4 regions of the Rheinheimera gaetbuli genome follow, and region 1 is predicted to be linked to each of the others. Evidence: predicted binding sites of a transcription regulator. Region 1 holds the regulator's gene; each other region holds the start of a gene.
What was found. The regulator FNR, encoded in region 1, switches genes on or off when oxygen is low (the NO sensors DNR and NnrR bind a similar motif). The targets are predictions, from matches to a motif close to TTGATNTANATCAA.

Region 1 (3,780 bases):
TATGCAGTTTGTTCAGATTATATTGAGCTTTGGCTTGGGCGGCGTGCGTCATAACAGTTACCACTAGTGAAAATGGCGCACATTATAGCCAAGTGCGCCGCAATACCAAAGCTAGCAACGCGCTAAAACTCAGCTTTTCTGCATCGGACAGACAAAGTTATCTGGTTTTACTGCCAGTACATCACAATCCAGCCGATCGATAACATGCTCCGCAGTATTACCGATAATGGCGGCAGACAGGCCTGTACGACCAATAGTACCAATTACCACCATTTCTGCATCCAGTTGTTTGGCCAATTGTGGGATAACATCCTCCGGCATACCCTCCAACACATGGGCATGTGTCGTAGTGATGGCGTACTGCTTGGCCAGCTCTGCTACCGCATCAGCATGGTGCGTTTTCATCGTACTGTTATACTCCTGAGGATTGAACTCAGGTATTTCAATAGCAATATTAACAGGCGTGCCGGGGTAGGCGTTAACCAGATGGGTGTTGGCTTTAAGCATTTCCGCCATTTGTTGTGCTTTGGTTATAACACGCTGATTTAATGATTGATGTTGCTCTTGCTGGCTGCCAGCATTCACCGCCGCAACAATATTGCCGCCTTGTGGCCAGTCATGGTCTTTTACCAACAGTACCGGGCATGGACATTTACGCAATATGTGCCAGTCAGTAGGGGTAAAAATCATTGATTTAAGTACGTCGTGGTCGTGCGTGCCCTTAATAACCAAATCATAGCCATCCTCAAGCACCGCATGCACAACCGCCTCGAACGGTCTGTTATGCCATACCACTTTAACGTCTATATTTATACCGCCAGCGCGTGGCGCGGCTAAGTAATCACTCAGCCACAGCTCTCTGTCTTTAATAACCGCCTGGCGCATTGACTCCCGCTCTTCGCCGGACAACATCGTGGTCATTTCATAGGAAAAGTCATAGACTGAGACAAAGGCTGTTAGTTGGCAGTGTTGTAATCGCGCCAGTTGTACAGCGCGATTTAAGGCTTTCTGTTGATCAGAGGTTGGGTCGATGACTACCAGTACATGGTTAAATTCAGACATAACGGGCTCCGCTACAATAGTATTTAATAAAGTGTAGCCAAACTAGCCTGATTTGCTGAGCAATAACCTGATGCAGGTCAAACAGAGGTCAAACTGTACCGTTTTAACAATGTGCTGTTAATGCTGCCAGTTTATTCAATGCCGGTGCATCTTGAAGAGTTATGAGTTTACCGTCCACACTGATCAGCTGTTCTTTGTCCATTTTGCTAAGCAGGCGGCTGATCGTTTCTACTGTTAGCCCCAAATAATTACCAATGTCACTGCGGGTCATTGTCAAACGAAACTCTGTAGCAGAAAAGCCACGGCTGGCATAACGCTGGGCCAGCTGTGATAAAAAAGTAGCGAGTTTTTGTTCGGCAGTTTTGCGATTTAACAGCAGCATCATTTGTTGATCAGACTGAATATCCTGGCTCATTAAGCGCATCATTTGCTGGCGCAGGCGTGGTAATTGATCGAGCAAGGTATCGAGGTTTGGTAGTGGGATCTCACACACCATGGCTGTTTCAAGTGCTTCTGCATAGCTCGGATGTTGCTGGCTGTTTAAGCCGTCAAAACCAACAATATCACCCGGAAGATGAAAGCCGGTAATTTGTTGCTCACCCTGCTCAGTTAAGGTAAAGGTTTTAAAAGATCCGGTGCGGATAGCAAACAGAGATTTTTGTATATTGCCAGATTCAAACAGCATATCGCCTTTGTGTAATGGGCGTTTACGCTGAATGATATCGTCCAGCCGGGTCATTTCGGTATCGTTTAGTGAGAAAGGCAGGCAAAGCTGACTAAAGCCGCAATCCTGACAGTTTATCGCTGAGCGTTGCATACCTACTTCCTTCATTTTTCTCTGACATACCAACAGCTGCTAGCTTAAAAAACCAGCCTGCGGATAGCAAGCCAAATCGTATAAATTGCGTAAATAGCCAAAAGCAATGCTGCGCTGTAGCGAAAGGCGCGCTGATTCTTTAGTTGTGTTAACAACGTTGCCGCTGAACCGGTTAGTAAAATAGCAGGCATAGTACCCAGGCCAAAACCAAGCATAATAAACGCGCCCTGGCCGGCACTTCCGCTGGCCAAGCTCCAACCTAAGGTGCTGTATACCAATCCACAGGGTAAAGCACCCCAGCACATGCCATAGGCATACGCATTACTTGCGCGTTTCAGTGGTAGCAGACGTTGCGCCAGGGGTTGGACATGGCGCCAAATATGTTGGCCCAGTTTCTCCAGGACTAGCAGGCCAAACCACAGGCGGCTGATATACAGCGCCATCATTAGCAACAGCAAGCCAGCTACCAGACGCAACCATAGCAGTGATGCGCCAGCCAGTTGCATCGCACTCACACCAAAATAACCTACTGCGCCACCAAACAATGCATAGGTGGTTAAACGCCCGGCGCTAAGATGCAGTTGTAATAGTAACTTATGTTTAGCAGACCCCGTCATACTAAGTTGCAACGCACCGGCAATACCGCCACACATGACCAGACAATGGCTGCTACCTATTAAACCAATCAACAGTGCCGCGGCGAAATCACTGTTCACTGCGGTGCCTTATCGTTATTGCTATCTTGCTGTTGTTTATTTGTAGCTTTAGTATCGTCGAATAAAATACTGAAACCTTCTTTGTCTAAATCCTCGAATTGCTTGCTGCGTACAGCCCAGAAAAATACCGCCAGGCCAATAATGACAAACAGGATGGCAATGGGGATCAATACATAAATTACACTCATTTTTTCAGCAGCCTTAATGAATTAGACACCACCAGCAATGAGCTGAATGACATACCCAGCACCGCAATGTATGGCGAAACAAAACCGGCCACGGCTAACGGTATAATCAATAAGTTATAGCCTACCGACCAGGCGAGATTTTGTTTAATAATACGTTGGGCTTCGGTGCTGCCAGCCAAAAGCTGAGCCAACAAACCGATACTGGGTTGCAACAATACCACATCAGCTTGATTCTTCGACAAATCGCTGCCTGTTTGCAATGTAACCGAGACATGAGCAGCATTAAAGCCCGGGCTGTCGTTAATGCCATCGCCGAGCATCAGAACTTTGTGTCCCTGTTTTACCAGTGCGTTGATTTGCTCAACTTTTTGCTCTGGGCTGCAGCCTTTAACTACCAAATCAAAATTAAGTTGTTGCTGTAGGGTATCCGCCTGGGCTGAACTGTCGCCGGTCAGCATCACCAATGTGTAACCACGCTGACGTAAATTGTTTAGCAGGGCCGGTACTTCGCTGCGCAATGCATCAGCCAGTGTTACAGCAGCGAGTACCTGATTATCTATCGTCAGGTAAACCATGGCATCCGCCAGAGGCGCAGCCTGACAAAACTCAGCGCTGCCTACTTTTACTTGTTTTGCCTCGTACTGAGCGCTGATGCCGGCGCCAACCACAATTTGTGTTTGTTCAAGCAACAAAGGTTGTTTTAAGTAAGGTGCAAAAGCTCGTGCAATAGGGTGCTCAGAATAGGTTTCAAGGTTGGCAATCAGGTTAAGGCATTCTGCCTCGCTGTATTCATCTTGAAAACAATACACAGCTGCCAGGGAAAAACGGCCTTCGGTTAGGGTGCCGGTTTTATCAAATACGATATGACTTAGTTCGGGTAATACGTCTAGCACTGTAGAACGCTTAATTAATACGCCTTGCCGGTTAAGATTTGCCAGTGCACAGGTAACAGCAGTTGGCGCCGCTAAACTTAACGCACAGGGGCATGTAGCTACCA
Region 2 (3,780 bases), on a different contig from region 1:
GGCGCCGGTGGCGCTGTACCCTGATACCGTACTCACCCATGTGTTGATTGCGACAACTTACCCATTAGAAGTTGTACAGGCATCACGCTGGGTCAAAGACAATCTGGGCCTTAGCGCTGAAAATGCGGTGCGCGCCGTCGAAGACAAAAACTGGGACCCCAGCGTTAAAGCCTTGGTGGCTTTTCCGCAACTGCTGGATCGGCTAAGCAATGACCTGGACTGGACGCAACAACTGGGCGAAGCTTTTTTAGCCGATGAAACGGCGGTACTGGCCAGCATTCAGCAACTGCGTGAAAAAGCCTACAGTAGCGGCAATCTGCAGGATAACGAGCAGGTAGTAGTGCAACGTGAGCGTGAAGTGATTGTAATAGAGCCTGCGCGCAAAGAAGTGATATACGTTCCCGTATATGACACCCGCACAGTTTATGGCGATTGGTGGTGGCCGTCACACCCGCCGGTATATTGGCACACTGCTGGCGTATATTACCGCAATAGTCCGTTTTACTGGGGCGTTAGCGTTAATGTCAGGCCCTGGTTCTATTTTGGTATTTTCGACTGGCAGCACCATCATGTGGTGGTGCATCATCATTATTACCATAAACCGCCCCGCTATTATCCGAAACGGCATAAGCACTATAGCGATGCCCGCCGTTGGCAGCATAACACTGAGCATCGCCGTGGAGTGCACTACCGCCATGAGCGATTAAACCGCCACTACAACGCCGGCTATGGTTATCAGCCATCTACCAGCGAGCTGCAAGCCGATCCATACCTACAGCATGAACAACGTAACAGCAACGTGACAGTGCGCGAGAATAAAGCGCACTATCAGCGCAAAACCGCAGAACAAGTTCGGATCCGCGATTTGCGCCAACAGCAGGACCATACTCTGCCACGGCAACACCGGCCGGTAACAACCGAGCCGCGTATGCGCACAACAGAGCAAAGCCAGCAACAACAGCGGGCTCAGCTGCAACAACATGCTCGTCAGAGCGATAAACTACAACATAATGATAAGCCGGTGGCGCAACGTCATATCAGCACAGAACAATTGCGCCAACGCAACGTGCAACAACCGGTAAAGTCGCAGCACCAGGCGGCTGCGCTACAACGTGATGCTGCAGCAATACCGATGCAGCGCGATCACACAACACAAAGTAAACGTCAGTCAAATGAGCCAATGCGGGTAAACCCGCAGCCCCGTCAGCAAATGCCAGTGGATGAACATCGCGCTCCCCAACGTGATGTCACGGTGCAACGACAAGAACGAGCCATCAGACAGATCGATTAACAACCACTTTGTTGATACAAAACAAACTATGAGGCTTATTTTATCTAAGCCCCGTTTTTTTATTGATCCAGGCCAATATTGTTAGCCGGTTAACATGGACAATTACCACAGACCTTATCTGTGGAGATTACTATGAAAACCTGCTTATCAATTCTTACTCTGGCGTCTTTACTGGCGGCGGCTCCGGCCAGTGCCGAATTTGCCATTAACGTTGGTGCTATTACTGTTGCACCAGACGATAGCAGCTCCAGCCTGAACGTGATTGAACAGGTTGCTGGCTTGCCAGCAGGTTCAACTGCCGTTGGTGTTAACAGCAATACTCAGCTGGGTCTGACGTTTGACTACAAGTTTACGCCAAATTGGTCAGTCCAACTGATTGCTGCTACGCCGTTTAGCCATGACATAAAAGTAAAAGGCTCGGCTATTGATGGCTTAAAGGTAGGTAAAACTAAGCATTTACCGCCGACGCTGCTGGCGCAGTATCATTTTATGCCAGAAAATCAAACCTTTGATCCTTTTGTTGGTGTAGGTCTGAACTACACGGTATTTTTTGATGAAAAAACAGATGGCCAGCTTGAAGGCGCACTGGATGCACTGAACGTAACAGGTAGCAGCGACAACGTTGGGTTGAAACTGAAAAGCTCTTTTGGTCTGGCACTGCAGGCTGGGGTTAACGTCAAATTAACCGATAGCCTGGGCGTACACCTGATGTTGAGTAAAATGGATATCGACACCACAGGCCGGGTGCAAGTAAATGGTGCGACCATTCAAAGCGTAAACGTCAACATTGACCCCTACGTGGCAATGATTGGTCTACGCTGGACCTTATAAGCCTAACCGGGTTTTAAATTAAGACTAAAGGCGACTGCAACACGGTCGCCTTTTTGTTTACACTCAACAGACAGCAAAATAAGCCTGGCGGGTTATGAGCACAAATATCGACAAACTGAACTGGCAACAGTTGCTAAAATCAGGCGACCGCCTGTTTATCGGTTCACATGCTGCTACGCCAACGCGGCTGATAGACGATTTAATTAACAACGCCAAGCAGTTGCATGATATTGAAATTGTGCAGGTATATTCGTTGTCAGATAACAAATGGGCTGAGCCAGAGCACCAGCAACTGTTTAAAGTGAACGCATTATTTATTGGCGGTGAGCAGGTGCGCCGGGCGGTTGCCGAAGGCCGCGCCGATTACACCCCCTGTTTTATGTCAGATATACCGTCGTTATTCAGTGACGGTATTTTGCCACTGGACGCGGCGCTAATTATGGTCAGCCCCGCTGACGAGCACGGTTACCACTCTCTTGGCGTGTCGGTTGATATTGTGTCTGCCGCCGCCAAAGCGGCAAAAAAGGTCATTGCTCAGGTTAACCCCTCCATGCCAATTACTTATGGCCAGGCTTTTATTCATAAAAACCAGATCAGTGCTTATTATTATGCCGAGCAGCCCATAGCCCAAATGCCGGCAGTAAAACTGGATGCAGTGACCGAGCGGGTTGGTCAGTATGTGTCTTTGCTGGTAGACGATGGTGCTACTATTCAAATTGGCGTCGGCAAGATGTGTGATGCTGTGCTGCGATATCTGGGCAACCATAAAGACCTGGGCATTCACAGTGAAATGATCACAGATTCGATGATGGAGCTGATTAAGAAAGGTGTGGTTACTAACCGCAAAAAAACCTTTCACCCGGGCAAAACCGTAGCCAGTTTTTGCGTAGGTAGTAAGGCGTTGTATGACTTTGTGCACTGTAACCCGCATATGGGTTTTTACCCCAGCGAATACGTAAACTCGCCGGCAAATATTGCCCGCAACGACAATATGGTGTCGATAAACAGCGCCATCGAAGTTGATTTAACCGGCCAGATTGTCTCTGACTCTATCGGCCATCTTTTTTACAGTGGTATTGGCGGTCAGGTCGACTTTAGCCGTGGCGCATCGATGAGCAGCGGCGGTAAACCCATCATTGCGATGCCCAGCACCGCGAAAAACGGCACGGTATCACGTATTGTTGCTCATCTGACGCAGGGGGCTGGGGTGGTGACCTCGCGCGGCCACGTGCATTATGTGGTGACCGAATTTGGTGTGGCGTCACTGCGCGGCAAAAGCATTCGTGAACGTGCACTCGAGCTTATCCGCGTAGCGCACCCGAAGTTTCGCCAACAATTACTGGAGCAAATTCGCCAGCATTTCTGGGTACCACATTATCAGTTGCATACCCCAACCGAAGTGCCCGAGCTTGGCAGCGTTGGCTTTAAAGAGCTGCATATCGACGGTGAAGAGTTTGACCTGAGGCCACTAAACCCGTCAGACGAGCGCCGTTTGCAGGAGTTTTTTTACTCACATACCAAAGAAACCCTGCAACTACGTTACAGCGCGGTGCCTACCCAAATGAGCCGCGAGAAGTCCTGTACCCTGGTTGGCGTTGACCAATCTAAAGATTTGGCGCTGTGTATCGTGAAACAAAAAGGCTCAGCAGTGCAAATTC
Region 3 (3,780 bases), on a different contig from region 1:
TCAGCAATAAACTCGCCGACTAACAGCTGCTCACCAACACTGTGGCTGGTGTCGTAGTTTTGCGTGTCCTGCGGTTTATGCCGGCGTAAAAAGCCTTCGGTAAAGCCGCGATTGGCCATACCGTTAAGTTCGCCGAGTAAGTTAGGGTTAAAGGCTTTGCCGGCCAACGCATCGTCTATAGCCCGGCGATACACCTGTGCGGTGCGCGCGACATAATACGGCGACTTAGTGCGGCCTTCGATTTTCAGTGAATGCACCCCCATCGCGGTAAGGGCCGGTACATGTTCAACAGCGCGTAAGTCTTTAGAATTTAGAATATAAGTGCCGTGCAAGTCTTCATCTATTGCCATCAGCTCACCGGGGCGGCCCTGCTCTTCTAACAATGCCGGCGTGCTTATTGGGGCAAACTGGCCGACGTCGTCCTCGCGCGCGGCATGCACCTGATACGGCCAGCGGCAGCTGTTGGTGCAGGCGCCCTGATTCGGGTCGCGCTTGTTAATGTAGCCTGATAACAAACAGCGGCCAGAGTACGCCATACAGAGCGCACCATGCACAAAAACCTCCAGCTGCATATCAGGCACTTCGCGGCGGATTTCGGCTATTTCGTCCACCGCCAGCTCGCGTGATAAAATGACCCGCTCTACGCCTTGCGCCTGCCAGAATTTGACCGCCGCCCAGTTTACCGTATTAGCCTGTACCGACAGGTGCAGCGGCATTTGTGGAAAATGCTGTTTAAGCAAATACACCACACCGGGATCGGACACGATTAGCGCGTCCGGTTTAAGCGCCACTACTGGCGCCATATCGGCAATAAAGCTTTTTAACTTACTGTTATGCGGCGCAATATTAACCACTACATACAGCTTTTTACCCAGCGCATGGGCTTCGTTAATACCGGTTTCAAGCGCGGCTAAATCAAACTCGTTATTGCGCACGCGCAAACTGTAGCGCGGTTGACCGGCATACACCGCATCGGCACCATAGGCAAACGCCAGGCGCAGGGCTTTTAAGCTGCCTGCAGGGCAAAGGAGTTCAGGAATAGTCATGTATTTCTCTGTCGCGAGTAAAAAGCAGGTATTTTAGCGGCCGCAGCCAAGCCTGCTTTGATCTGCCGCAACACAGCGCAACACTACACTACTTTTGAATAGCGCTGCTGGCCCTGAGTTAAATAGGCATCAAAACAGGCGCAGATGCTACGCACCCAAAGCCTGCCATTGTCAGTCACTTTAATGCGCCCGGCGTATACCTCAACCAGGCCGTCTTCCATAAAGGGTTGCAAACGCTCCAGCGCTTCGGCGAAATATTGCCAGAAGCCGCTGACCTGCCACTGCTGGCTAAAGGCGTCGACATCCAGCTCAAAGTGACAAATAAGCTGGCTGATTAAGGCAGCGCGCAGTTTATCGTCGCTATTTAAACTAAAGCCGCGCTCTAGCGGCAGCTGGCCGCCGTTAATAGCCGCATAATAGGCAGGCAGCTCTTTGCTGTTTTGCCACAACACACCGCTTACCTGGCTGATGCTGGACACGCCAAGGCCAATTAACGCATCCTGGCCGGCGGTAGTATAACCCTGAAAATTACGCTGCAGCTTACCGGCTTGCTGCGCTTTGGCCAGGGCGTCATCAGCTTTAGCAAAGTGGTCCATGCCGATAAACTGATAGCCGGCCCCAACAAAACGGTTAATCGCCAGTTGCATTAATTCCAGCTTTAACGGCGCATCCGGCAAGCTGGCATCACTTATTTTGCGCTGAGCAGCAAAACGCTCGGGTAAATGTGCGTAACTAAATAGCGAGATGCGGTCGGGGTTAAGACGGATAATTTCGTCCACCGTTTGGGCAAAACTGGCGCTCTGCTGATACGGCAGGCCGTAAATAAGGTCAAGATTAATTGAGCTAAAGCCCAGCTCACGGCTTAGCTGCACCTGATGGCGGATAAGGTCGGTATCCTGCAGCCGGTTAATGGCAATCTGCACTTTTTCATCTAAATCCTGCACCCCAAAGCTGACCCGGTTAAACCCCAGTGTACGCAAATGCCGCAGTTTATCGTCGCTGCAGCTGCGCGGGTCTATTTCAATGCTAATTTCAGCATCGGCTTCAATAGTAAAGTGTTGCTGCAGCAGCGCCATAAGCCGGCTTAGCTGCACTTCTGTTAAAAAGGTTGGGGTACCGCCGCCTAAATGCAGCTGATTAATGCTTTTGCCCTGCAGCAGCGGCTGATACAGCGCCATCTCCTGCGCTAAGGCATCCAGGTAAATATCGGCTTTATGCTGATGACGGGTAACCACTTTATTGCAGCCGCAGTAGTAACACAGCTTATGGCAAAACGGGATATGCAGGTACAAACTAAGTTCGTTCGGGCTTTGCGCTATCGCCGTTTGAATTTGCGCGCGATCAAAGCCGGTGTGCAGCGCTAATGCCGTTGGGTAAGAGGTATAACGCGGGCCGTTAATATTGTACTTACTGATTAACCTGGTATCCCATTTAAACCCTTGCATCTTAACCTCGTTTTATACTCTGATAACGCAATGCAGTATAGGGGGTTAAGCCGCTTCAAATTTTGATATGCATCAAGCCCTGGTCACAGTAGACGTAGTGCACACCTGGCACATGGAGCTAACCACTCTGGGCTATAAAAAACACGACAATCAAAACCGTGGCGTATAAGCTGATACCATACCCAGCATAATTTCGACTGTGAAACACCTTGAAAACTAACTACAGCTTAATTCCTGAAAAAGCACTACTGGCATCGTTACCTGAGCATCTGCAAAGACGCTTTGAGCAAGCACTGCAGTCAATGCAGCAGAATTTAGAGCAGCAGCTAACATGGCAGCAAATTGCCCGGCAAAGTGCTATTTCGCCAGCGCATTTTCATCGTCAGTTTAAAGCGCTGTTTCACGAAACACCCGGGCATTATTTAAGCCGGATACGGTTGCAATTTGCGACAGAGCAGTTACTTAGGTTTCCGGAGCGACCCATTACTGAAATTGCACATCAGGCTGGTTTTTCTGAGTCGCAGGCCTTTGCCAAAGCCGTAAAACGAACACTTGGCTTAACCGCTAAAGCGATAAAACACATGGCAAATAACGCCACACCTCAGCAAACAGCTGAGTTAGTCGCTAAACTATCCCAACCTTTTGCTCAGGGGAAACTGGAGCAAAACCTGGCCGAGAACATACCTGCAGAGTTAGTCTGGATAACGCAACGCACCGCTAAAACGGTTGCGGTGGACAATGCCGATTGGGAGCTTTTGTTGGAGCAATTTGGTGCCGGCTGCGAGGGCCTGATTGTGCTTACCCCCATACAACAACTAGACCGTGGCTGGCAACATATCGACATAACAGTGTGCGATTGGCATGCCAATAAAGACAACCATGACGTGTTACTAAAAGAAGGTTACTTTTTATCTGCGGAGATAACCTTAAAAAGTGCCGCATCCTACTTCGCTGCATTTGACGGCCTGTTTAACATTGCCAGGCAGCGCGGCCTGACAATTGATACAAACGGCTTTTTAACAGAGCAACTATTAGATTATTGCGACGAAGCAGGTGCGACCTTTTTATTTCAGCTGCCGATAGCCTGCTAACGAGCACTTTCAGGCGTATCTGATTTAAACACCGCTGATCTTTCGCAGCACAACCTCCATAGGGCCCCGGCCAAAAAACTGTGCATACAGACCGACCAGCAACATCGCGGTAAGCGCAATGATGATTGCAACGCCCAGTAAAGCAAACTGGCCAAATTGCCCGAACCAACCCAGGCCATATCCGGCAAACACAAAGCC
Region 4 (3,780 bases), on a different contig from region 1:
TGCATGTAACCGATGGCGAAAACTATCAGTACGACATTACCTATGGTTTTAACGAGCCCTTTGCTGCTGTCAGTGTGAACTCAGCCAGCTGGCTCAGCAAGTTGTACCGTCCTGCTATAAATGCCGCACTGGAGCATGCCGGCCATATTCCGGGGCCGCTGGTATTTGGCGTTGACCGCAGCGATTTTAGTAAAGGCATTAGTGGCTGGACAGCCAGTCCGCGTTTTTCTAACGGCTACGGCGATGTGCGGCATTTACCCACCATCCTGGTAGAAAACCATAGCCTTAAACCATACCGCCAGCGTGTGCTGGGCACCTATGTGCTGCTGGAACACAGCCTTAAACTGCTAAACGAGCAGGGTAAGGCGCTTATCATGGCGCGCCAGGCGGATATGAATGCCCGGCCGCAGCATATGGTATTAAGTTACAAAGCCAATGAGCAGCCAGACCATATTGATTTTAAAGGCATGCGCTATGAGGTAAAGCAGTCTGATATCAGCGGGGCAAGTTATGTGCACTGGACAGGCGAGCCAAAATTGTACCCTCAGTTGCCATTATATTGGGACAATGTAGCTGATAAAGACGTGGCTATCCCAACAGCATACTGGCTTGGGCCAGAACAACAGGCGGTATTGGCCCGGTTAAAGTTGCATGGCATCGAGTTTACTGCGCTGGACAAGCCGCAAAAACTCAATCTGCAGCAACTGAGTGTCACAGCTTATCAATTTGCCGATAAGCTGTTTGAAGGCCGTTTTATGCTGCGCTCTGCCAGCTTTAACCGCAGTAATCTAAGCCGTACTTTGCCTGCTGGCTGGGTTAAAGTTAGCACCGATCAACCTTTAGGCCGCTTGGCCGTTGCGTTATTAGAGCCCACTGCACCCGACTCGTTCTTTAGCTGGGGCTTTTTTCCCGGCATGTTTGAACGCACCGAATACTTTGAGCCCTATGCCATCGAGCCGTTAATTGCGCAAATGCTATCTCAGCAGCCAGAGTTACAACAGCAATTTGAGCAGGCCTTAGCGAAAGATGAAGCGCTGCGGAATAACCCGCGCGAGCGCTACAATTGGTTTTACCGCCAGATGCCGTATTATGACCAGCACTACCTGAAATATCCGGTACTGCTGCAGCCGTAATACGTTTAAAAGCGTTATAGTTTTAGCCCCCAGTCATGCCAGGCTTGTTCGCACAGGCTGGCGCGAAACTGCGGTGCAGAAATGTCTATCAGCGCGCGGGCACGCTCGGTCAGGCTTTTGGCGCGCAAGTTGGCAATACCGTACTCGGTAACAATATAGTGAACATGGGCGCGCGTGGTTACCACGCCGGCGCCGGGACTTAATAGCGAGCTGATACGTGACATCTTACCTGCCGCTGCCGTTGCGGGCAGGGCGATAATGGCACGCCCGCCTTCTGATAGCGCCGCGCCACGCACGAAGTCCATCTGGCCGCCAACACCAGAATAAATTTTCGTTCCCAACGAGTCGGCACAAACCTGACCACTTAAATCAACTTGTAGTGCACTGTTAATTGAGACTACCTGTGGGTTTTGCCGGATCACCGCAGTGTCGTTAGTGTATTCGACATCCAGAAATACCACTTGTGGGTTATCATCGACAAAGTCATAGAGCTTTTGGCTGCCCATGGCAAAGGTAGTGACAATTTTACCGCGGTGTTTGCGTTTATTCTGGTTGGTTATTACACCTTGTTCAATCAGCGGCAGCACACCATCAGAGAACATTTCGGTGTGGATCCCGAGATTTTTTCTGTCTTTAAGATAACCCAGGGTGGCATCCGGGATTGCACCGATACCCATTTGCAGGCAGTCACCATCGCGGATCAAACTGGCTACATTGCGACCGATCTGATCGGTTATCGCATCTTGTAAGGCCGCCCGGTGTTGCGGTAATGGCGCAGCATATTCGACATAACGGTCTATCTGGCTTAAATGAATAAAAGAGTCACCATGGGTGCGGGGCAGGAGTGGGTTAACCCAGGCTATCACTTTCTTTGCCATCTGTAGTGCTGCACGGGTCGCCTCTACTGATACGCCGAGGCTGCAAAAACCGTGTTTGTCAGGTGGCGATACCTGAATTAAGGCCGCATCTAATCTTTGTTCACCGCTGCGGAATAATTTAGGAATTTCCGATAAAAACATCGGTACGTAGTCGGCACTGCCGTTGTTAACCGCGGCACGGGTGGTACTGCCAACAAAGAAACAACGTTGGCGCAGATGTCCTTCAAGTGCAGGGTCGCTCAGCACGTCACAGTGTTCGGTATGCAATTGCAATAACGTCAGATTACGTCGTTCAACTGCGACGCTTGCTAGCGCTTGCAGCAGGTAGTAAGGCGTGGCAGCCATTGAATGGCACCATATAGTGTCGTTGTCCTGAATAATACTCAGAGCCTGAGCTGCGCTGTTCACTTGCATTTAAATACACGGCCTTTATTCGTTATGGTGTGAGCATAGCCTAGCAGGGTCGGTGGATGAAAATATGACGAAGATCAAGTTGCAGTTGTAGACGCGGAGATATTAGACAAAAGCGTAAAGTATAAAAAAGCCCCGCAGGTAAACCGGCGGGGCTTTTTATCAGCTGATTACTGCTTAGTTTTTAGCAGCAGCGGCTTTCTTTTCTTTTTCTTTAGCAATAACGGCTTCAGATACGTTTGACGGACATGGTGAGTAGTGCGAGAACTCCATAGAGAACTGACCACGGCCTGACGTCATAGTACGCAGAGTACTGATGTAACCGAACATTTCTGACAGTGGTACGTCAGCTTTGATACGTACGCCAGTAACGCCAGCTTCCTGACCAGAGATCATGCCGCGACGACGGTTTAAGTCACCGATAACATCACCTACGTGATCTTCTGGGGTGAACACGTCAACTTTCATGATTGGCTCAAGTAACTGGGCGCCAGCTTTTGGAATTGACTGACGGAAAGCGCCTTTAGCAGCGATTTCGAACGCGATGGCTGATGAGTCAACGGCGTGGAAACCACCGTCGAATACTTCAACTTCAACGTCTAATACCGGGAAGCCAGCCAAAGTACCGGTTGACATCATAGACTCGAAGCCTTTCTCGATAGCAGGCATAAACTCTTTTGGTACGCTACCACCAACTACCGTTGATTTGAACGTGAAACCAGAGTTTTGCTCGCCCGGACGAATGCGGTAATCAATTTTACCGTACTGGCCTGAACCACCAGATTGTTTCTTGTGCGTGTAGCTGTCTTCAACTTCACGGGTAATGGTTTCGCGGTAAGCAACCTGTGGCTGGCCTACAACTAATTCTACGCCGTAAGTACGCTTTAAGATGTCTACTTTGATATCTAAGTGCAATTCACCCATACCACGCAGGATGGTTTCGCCTGAGTCAACGTCAGTTTCAACACGGAACGTTGGATCTTCGGCAACCATCTTACCGATAGCGATACCCATTTTTTCCACTGAACCTTTATCTTTTGGTGTAACAGAGATAGAGATTACCGGCTCTGGGAATACCATTGGCTCAAGTGTACAAGGGTGCTTAGGATCACACAGGGTGTGGCCTGTTTGCGTGTTGTTCTTCATACCTACCAGGGCAATGATGTCACCGGCCTGTGCAGTAGTAAGATCGATACGGTCGTTAGCATACATTTCAACCATACGGCCGATACGTTCGGTTTTGCCAGTGAACGAGTTCAGGATGGTATCACCCTTGTTCAGTACACCAGAGTAGATACGCACGAACGTCAGGGCGCCGAAACGGTCATCCATGATTTTAAACGCTAAGGCGCGGAATG

Region 2: the regulator FNR is predicted to act here: its motif matches at 1,354-1,367, upstream of ACYVIC_RS09935 (OmpW/AlkL family protein).
Region 3: the regulator FNR is predicted to act here: its motif matches at 2,554-2,567, upstream of hemN (oxygen-independent coproporphyrinogen III oxidase).
Region 4: the regulator FNR is predicted to act here: its motif matches at 2,490-2,503, upstream of ACYVIC_RS12200 (acetyl-CoA hydrolase/transferase family protein).

What each region holds. Positions count from the first base shown of each region.
Region 1 covers NZ_BAAGTL010000006.1:284,044-287,823, reverse strand. Annotated here, with positions in the region: gene ttcA (tRNA 2-thiocytidine(32) synthetase TtcA) at 1-52, opposite strand, end outside; gene uspE (universal stress protein UspE) at 130-1,062, opposite strand; gene fnr (fumarate/nitrate reduction transcriptional regulator Fnr) at 1,166-1,894, opposite strand; gene ACYVIC_RS06265 (sulfite exporter TauE/SafE family protein) at 1,924-2,595, opposite strand; gene ccoS (cbb3-type cytochrome oxidase assembly protein CcoS) at 2,592-2,783, opposite strand; gene ACYVIC_RS06255 (heavy metal translocating P-type ATPase) at 2,780-3,780, opposite strand, start outside.
Region 2 covers NZ_BAAGTL010000008.1:659,579-663,358, reverse strand. Annotated here, with positions in the region: gene ACYVIC_RS09940 (DUF3300 domain-containing protein) at 1-1,291, shown strand, start outside; gene ACYVIC_RS09935 (OmpW/AlkL family protein) at 1,424-2,122, shown strand; gene ACYVIC_RS09930 (GNAT family N-acetyltransferase) at 2,217-3,780, shown strand, end outside.
Region 3 covers NZ_BAAGTL010000028.1:35,383-39,162, forward strand. Annotated here, with positions in the region: gene trhP (prephenate-dependent tRNA uridine(34) hydroxylase TrhP) at 1-1,046, opposite strand, end outside; gene hemN (oxygen-independent coproporphyrinogen III oxidase) at 1,130-2,491, opposite strand; gene ACYVIC_RS16570 (helix-turn-helix transcriptional regulator) at 2,701-3,582, shown strand; gene ACYVIC_RS16575 (DUF418 domain-containing protein) at 3,607-3,780, opposite strand, start outside.
Region 4 covers NZ_BAAGTL010000012.1:352,843-356,622, forward strand. Annotated here, with positions in the region: gene ACYVIC_RS12195 (M14 family metallopeptidase) at 1-1,133, shown strand, start outside; gene ACYVIC_RS12200 (acetyl-CoA hydrolase/transferase family protein) at 1,148-2,425, opposite strand; gene fusA (elongation factor G) at 2,600-3,780, opposite strand, start outside.